Regions from separate parts of the Blautia sp. MSK20_18 genome, predicted to be linked through region 1. Evidence: predicted binding sites of a transcription regulator. Region 1 holds the regulator's gene; each other region holds the start of a gene.
What was found. Region 1 encodes Rex, which represses fermentation and respiration genes when NADH is low (regulators of the CRP and FNR family bind a similar motif). Its sites were predicted from a motif close to ATTGTTAANTANTTAACAAT; they were not measured.
Positions count from the first base shown of each region.

Region 1 (2,210 bases):
ACCTTGGTGACTACCTTATCCAGAAAATAACGGTCATGGGAGACGATAAAAACAGCTCCCGGATAATTCAGAAGATAAGTTTCCAGCCAGGAGATGCTTTCCATATCCAGGTGATTGGTTGGCTCATCCAGAAGCAGGATATCCGGCTTGGAAAGAAGCATCTTGCCCAGCGCCACGCGGGTTTTCTGACCGCCGGAAAGAGTTTCGATCTGCTTGTCATAATCTTCCTCCGTGAAGCCGAGACCCTTTAAGACACCGGTCAGCTCACTTTTGTAAGCGTATCCGTTCTCCAGCTCAAACTGATGGGTCAGGCGGGTATAGGTTTCCATCAGACGGTTCAGCTCATCACCGGTCACCGTGTTCATTTCCTGTTCCATATTGCGGATACGGCGTTCCATATCGATGATGTGCTGCTTGGTGGTAAGAAGCTCCTCGTAGATGGTATGATGTCCGTGGATATCCTGGTACTGGGCAAGATAGCCGATATTTTTATCCCGGGCAAGCACCACGGTACCGGAATCAGCAGAAAGCTCCTGCATGATGATCCGCAGCAGTGTGGTCTTTCCTGCACCGTTGCATCCGATCAGAGCAGCCTTTTCACGGTCTTCAATGTGAAAGGATGCATCATTTAAAATTACTTTTTCGCCAAAGGCCTTGCATATATTCTGACATGATAAAATCATAAAAACTGTCCTCCTGTATAAAGAATCACCCCTGTTTATGCCTGAACAGGGAAAAATCCTCCACCTATTATAACGGAAACTGCCGGGATTTCAAAGAAAAAATCAATTATTAGAAAAATTATAAAGAAATTTGTACAGAATAGACAACTTTAATTGACAGGAAAATGTCAATTCGTTATAATTAACCTAGTGTAAGGTAAGGAGGAAAACTATCGTGGAGACAAAACAAATCTCGAAAGCGGTGATTAAGCGTCTGCCACGCTATTACCGCTACTTAGGAGAGCTGATGGAAGACAATGTAGAACGTATTTCTTCCAATGAGTTAAGTAAGAAGATGCATACCACAGCTTCTCAGATCCGTCAGGATCTTAATAATTTCGGCGGTTTTGGGCAGCAGGGGTATGGCTATAATGTACACTATCTTTATACAGAGATCGGTAAGATCCTGGGACTAGATACCGTTCATCCGATGATCATCCTGGGTGCCGGTAATCTGGGACAGGCACTTGCCAATTATGTGGATTTTGAGAAGCGCGGGTTCAGGCTGGTTGGTATCTTTGACGTAAATCCTGTGCTTGAGGGCATCGCAGTCCGTGGACTTGAGATCCAGATGCTCAGTGAGCTTCCGTTTTTCCTGAGAGAGAATAACGTGGAGATCGCGATCCTGACACTTCCCAAGAATAAAGCCAAGGAAATGGCAGATATTCTGGTGGAGAACGGGATCAAGGCAATCTGGAATTTTGCACATCTTGATCTTGAGACACCGGATGATGTGATCGTAGAGAACGTTCATCTTTCCGAGAGTCTGATGACACTGTCTTATAATCTCAGCAAATACAGGCAGGAACATGTGGATAAGTAAGAATTGTTAAGCTGCCGGAAACGGCAGCTTTCTCTATGACAGAGGGGAGGCAGAAGACAGAATGAAGAAGCTTGTTACCTGCAAAGAAATGAAGGATCTGGACTCCACAACGATCCGTGAGATCGGAGTTCCCTCCGAGGTTCTGATGGAGCGGGCAGCACTGAAGGTGGTAGAGGAAACAGAAAAGTATCTCCAGAAGGACGAAAGGATCCTGGTAGTCTGCGGAAGCGGAAACAATGGCGGTGACGGTATCGCTGTTGCCAGATTGTTCCATCTGAAGGGGATCCGGGTAGAGTTTTATATGGTCGGAAACAAAGATAAAATGACCAGAGAGACAGCTCTTCAGTATAAGATTGCTTCCGGTTATCGTGTCCCGGAGGTGAATAACCCGCAGTGGAGTGAATATACTACTATAGTAGATGCCGTGTTTGGGGTAGGCCTGACGCGTCCGATCGAGGGGCATTATGCTGATATCATCCATGAGATGAACAGTGCGAGGGCCAAAAAGATCGCAGTTGACATCCCGTCAGGAGTGAACGGAGATACTGGCCTGGAAATGGGAATTGCCTTCAGCGCCGATCTGACTGTCACATTTGCCTACCGGAAAAGAGGTCTTTGCTTTTATCCGGGAAGACTGTATGCAGGAAGGATCGTTACCGCCGATA
Region 1 covers NZ_JAJCGR010000003.1:152,393-154,602, reverse strand. The annotation lists gene abc-f (ribosomal protection-like ABC-F family protein) at 1-683, opposite strand, end outside; gene LI091_RS03285 (redox-sensing transcriptional repressor Rex) at 898-1,545, shown strand; gene LI091_RS03280 (NAD(P)H-hydrate dehydratase) at 1,607-2,210, shown strand, end outside.

Region 2 (2,210 bases), on a different contig from region 1:
GGACACAGAGCAGTTTTTTGAAAAAGCATGGAGCGTGCTGGAAGAACAGATCATCGGTACAGATTCTGTGGATGATATTGATGCAGTCAGCGGAGCAACCTATTCCTCCAACGGGATTCTGGATGCTGTAAAAAAAGCCCTCAAAGAAGCGGTTAATCCGGAGTATGGAAAGAAACCCACACCAACTCCTACAAAGAAACCGATACCAAAGCCAACAGCCACACCGAAACCTACGGCAACGCCGAAACCAACAGCCACACCGAATCCAACAGAGACGCCGGCAGCAACCCCGACGCCGGAGCCGGACGGCCCGGATGTGACGCCGGTTCCTGAAAAACCCAATGTAACTCCAACACCAGGGACAGATGAGCCGGATGCAACACCGGAGCCAACGGAAGCACCGGAACCGGTGGGAATGTACAGAGATGGAACGTATACAGGCTCGGCTTTTGGATATGGAGGAAAAACATATCTGACAATTACGATCTCAGGAGGCCAGATCGCATCCATTGAGCAGACAAATCAGGATACACCGGAATTTTTTGATCCTGCATGGAGCACGATCTATTCTCAGATCATGGCAAACCAGTCGGCGGATGGGATCGATACTGTCAGCGGAGCCACATATTCCTCCGAAGGGATCCTGGACGCTGCACAAAAGGCCCTTGCCCAGGCAAAGAATTAACCGGGTGAACGTTGGAGCAGCTATAAACATCTGAATCTAAGCCAATAATAAGAGGTGAAAGAAACCTCTGGACTTCTTGATTTTTTTGAAGTTCAGAGGTTTTTTGCTAGGTTTCTGAAATTGCTTCTATAAATCGATAAAAAAATAACAGGAATGTATACAGAATAATAGGAAAAATATCAGAAAATATAAGCGGTTTAAATAATTTGAAATGCAAATTAGCGGGGATTAACCTGAGAAATACAATAAAATTTTTATTGCACAGGGCAATGTTTTATGTTATGTTTGAATGTGTGTAATTAAAGTTGTTATTAAAATGACAAACAATGCTGAAAGGAGAACAAATATGAGCAGTAAAATTACGATCATCGGAGCAGGAAGTGTAGGAGCAACTATCGCTTATACCTTATCACAGAGGAGTATTGCATCAGAGATCGTTCTGATCGATATTAACAAAGATAAGGCTGAAGGTGAGGTTATGGATATTGAGCAGGGAACCAGTTTCCGTGAGCCGATCTCCATCGTGGCAGGAGATTACCCGGATGCTGCAGATTCTGACATTGTGATCATCACTTCCGGTATTGCCAGAAAACCGGGACAGACTCGCATCGAGCTGACACAGACCAACGTCAACATTATGAAGAGTATTACTCCGGAGATCGTAAAGGTGGCTCCCAAAGCGCTTTATATTATCGTAAGTAATCCATGTGATATTATGACTTATGCATTTGCAAAGCTTTCCGGACTGCCGGAAAATCAGATCCTTGGTTCCGGAACCGCCCTGGATACGGCCCGTCTCCGCTGCAGACTTTCTCAGCACTACGGTGTATCTGAGAAAAACATCCACGCCTATGTATTCGGAGAGCATGGAGATACTTCCTTTGTACCGTGGTCCAGAGCCTTTGTTGCAGGTGCGACCCTTGATGAGTTTGACAAGATCGTTCATGAGGATCAGAAAGATCTGCAGCCACTTGACAGAGAAGAGGTTCTGGAGTATGTTCATACTTCAGGATCAACTGTGATCGCCAAGAAGGGTGCTACATTTTATGCGGTAGCCGTATCTGTTTGCAGACTTTGCTCGCTTCTTCTTGCAGCATCTGATACAATAGTCAGTGTATCAACCATGCTTCACGGAGAGTACGGTGTTGAAGACGTATGTCTTAGTACCATGGCTTCTATCGGACCGGAAGGTGTAAAACGTATCGTTCGTGTTCCGCTGACCGAGGAGGAGACAGAGAAGCTTCACGCAAGCGCCAATGCTCTGAAGGACGTGATCGCACAGATTGATCTTTGATAAATGTCAGAAGCTGTGTAAAAAGGAAAAAGCAGCCTCAGGCAAATTTGAAACAACGGGAGAAAGATAAAAATGGATATTATTCAGGTAATTACCAGAGAATTGAACGTTGAGAAATGGCAGGTCGAGGCAGCGGTTAAGCTGATCGATGAAGGCTGCACCATTCCTTTTATTTCCAGATACCGTAAGGAAGCAACCGGTACACTGAACGACGAACAGCTTCGTAATCTT
Region 2 covers NZ_JAJCGR010000004.1:124,625-126,834, forward strand. The annotation lists gene LI091_RS04015 (FMN-binding protein) at 1-685, shown strand, start outside; gene LI091_RS04020 (L-lactate dehydrogenase) at 1,032-1,979, shown strand; gene LI091_RS04025 (Tex family protein) at 2,052-2,210, shown strand, end outside.
Region 2: LI091_RS04020 (L-lactate dehydrogenase) is a predicted target of Rex. The motif match lies at 990-1,009, and genes of this name have one in related genera.

Region 3 (2,210 bases), on a different contig from region 1:
TCCTCCTTAGATAAAATGATATTTTCGGTATAAAAATGTAAACTCTCTCACCGGAGAGAGAAACAGAGCTACAGCTTATGAAAAACAGGACGGCGGTTTTTAAATACAGCATAATAGGAAAAACCACATTCACGGAGAACATCAGCCGCCTTGTCAAAAGCATAGCCGATCTTATCCGGAGTATGGGCATCTGCACCGATGGTGATGATCTCACCGCCAAGCTCACGGTAACGTCGGATAATATTGACACAGGGATTCGGTTCACCAAGCCCGTAGTGATAACCGCCTGTGTTCAGCTCGATTCCCACATTTTTGCGGATCAATGTCCGCAGGATCTCGTCCAGGATCTCCTTATATCGTCCGTAAGAATACTGACGGTTCTGATTTGGACCATAACGTACTACATAGTCGATATGTCCGTACACATCCATCTCGTCAAAAGCAGCGATATTTTCCAGGATGGATTCAAAATATTCCATGTAGCATGCGGATTCCTTACGGCCCTCAAAATAAGAAGGATAATAAGGATCGTATCCGTGCACCACATGGGAGGAACCAATAACGAAATCAAAGGGAACTTCTTTCAGAAGATCGGAAAAAGATTCTGCAAGCTGAGGCTGAAGTCCAAGCTCGATCCCGAAGTTAACCTGAATCTGGTCTTTAAAAGCATCCGCAAGACTCTCAAGTTTCTGGCGGTATGCAGGGATGTTCAGGGAAAAATCAAGATTTTCCGGAGTATCGGGATAATCCGGATCAAAATGTTCAGTAAAACAGATTCCCGTGAGACCCTGGTCTGCGGCAGTCTGGATCATTTCTTCCATCGGTGTATCGGAATCTGCGGAAAAAGAGGAGTGCATATGGCAGTCCCATAAAATTTTCTGGTCCATTTTGTACCTCCATATTCAAGCCTTTATATTCTGTGACAATGATCGTATCTGCCTGTTATGAATCCGGGAAAGTCAAACTTCCAGCGGGAATATAGATATCCGTTTTGGGAATCAGCAGGACAGAACTTTCTATCAGAGAATTATAGCACATTTTTCAGAAATTTTCTTAATATTTATTTTAATGTTCTTTTTTATAAATAGCTCTTGAATTTTTGTTTGGAATTAGGTACAATATGAAACAGGTTGATGTTTCTTTAACAAAGGAACGATTTAAATCACCATTCAATTCATAGGAGGAATTTATCATGGCAGTAAAAGTTGCAATTAATGGTTTTGGACGTATCGGTCGTCTTGCATTCCGTCAGATGTTTGGAGCAGAAGGATTTGAGATCGTAGCAATCAACGATCTTACATCTCCTAAGATGCTTGCTCACTTATTAAAATATGATTCTACACAGGGAAGATATGCTCTTGCTGATAAAGTAACAGCAGGCGAGGATTCCATCACAGTAGACGGAAAAGAGATCAAAATCTATGCTAAGGCTAACGCTGCAGAGCTTCCATGGGGAGAGATCGGTGTAGACGTAGTTCTTGAGTGCACAGGTTTCTACACATCCAAAGACAAAGCTCAGGCTCATATCGATGCAGGTGCTAAGCACGTAGTTATTTCCGCTCCGGCTGGAAACGACCTTAAGACAATCGTTTACAACGTAAACCATCAGGGTCTTACAAACGAGGACAAGATCATCTCCGCAGCTTCCTGTACAACAAACTGCCTTGCACCAATGGCTAAGGCTCTTAACGATCTTGCACCGATCAAATCCGGTATCATGTGCACAATCCACGCTTACACAGGCGATCAGATGACACTTGACGGACCGCAGAGAAAAGGCGATCTGAGAAGATCCCGTGCAGCTGCAGTTAACATCGTTCCGAACAGCACAGGTGCTGCTAAAGCTATCGGACTTGTTATCCCAGAGCTTAACGGCAAACTTATCGGTTCTGCACAGCGTGTACCTACCCCAACAGGTTCTACAACAATCCTTACAGCAGTAGTTGAAGGAAACGTTACTAAAGAGCAGATCAACGCAGCTATGAAAGCAGCTTCCAATGAGTCCTTCGGATACAACGAGGATGAGATCGTATCCAGCGATATCGTTGGTATGAGATTTGGTTCCCTCTTCGATGCTACTCAGACAATGGTACTTCCACTTGAGAATGGCACAACAGAGGTTCAGGTAGTTTCCTGGTATGACAACGAGAACTCCTACACAAGCCAGATGGTTCGTACAATCAAGCACTTCGGAAAACTTCTGAACGCTT
Region 3 covers NZ_JAJCGR010000015.1:32,493-34,702, reverse strand. The annotation lists gene LI091_RS09915 (histidinol-phosphatase HisJ family protein) at 69-887, opposite strand; gene gap (type I glyceraldehyde-3-phosphate dehydrogenase) at 1,193-2,210, shown strand, end outside.
Region 3: gap (type I glyceraldehyde-3-phosphate dehydrogenase) is a predicted target of Rex. The motif match lies at 1,130-1,149, and genes of this name have one in related genera.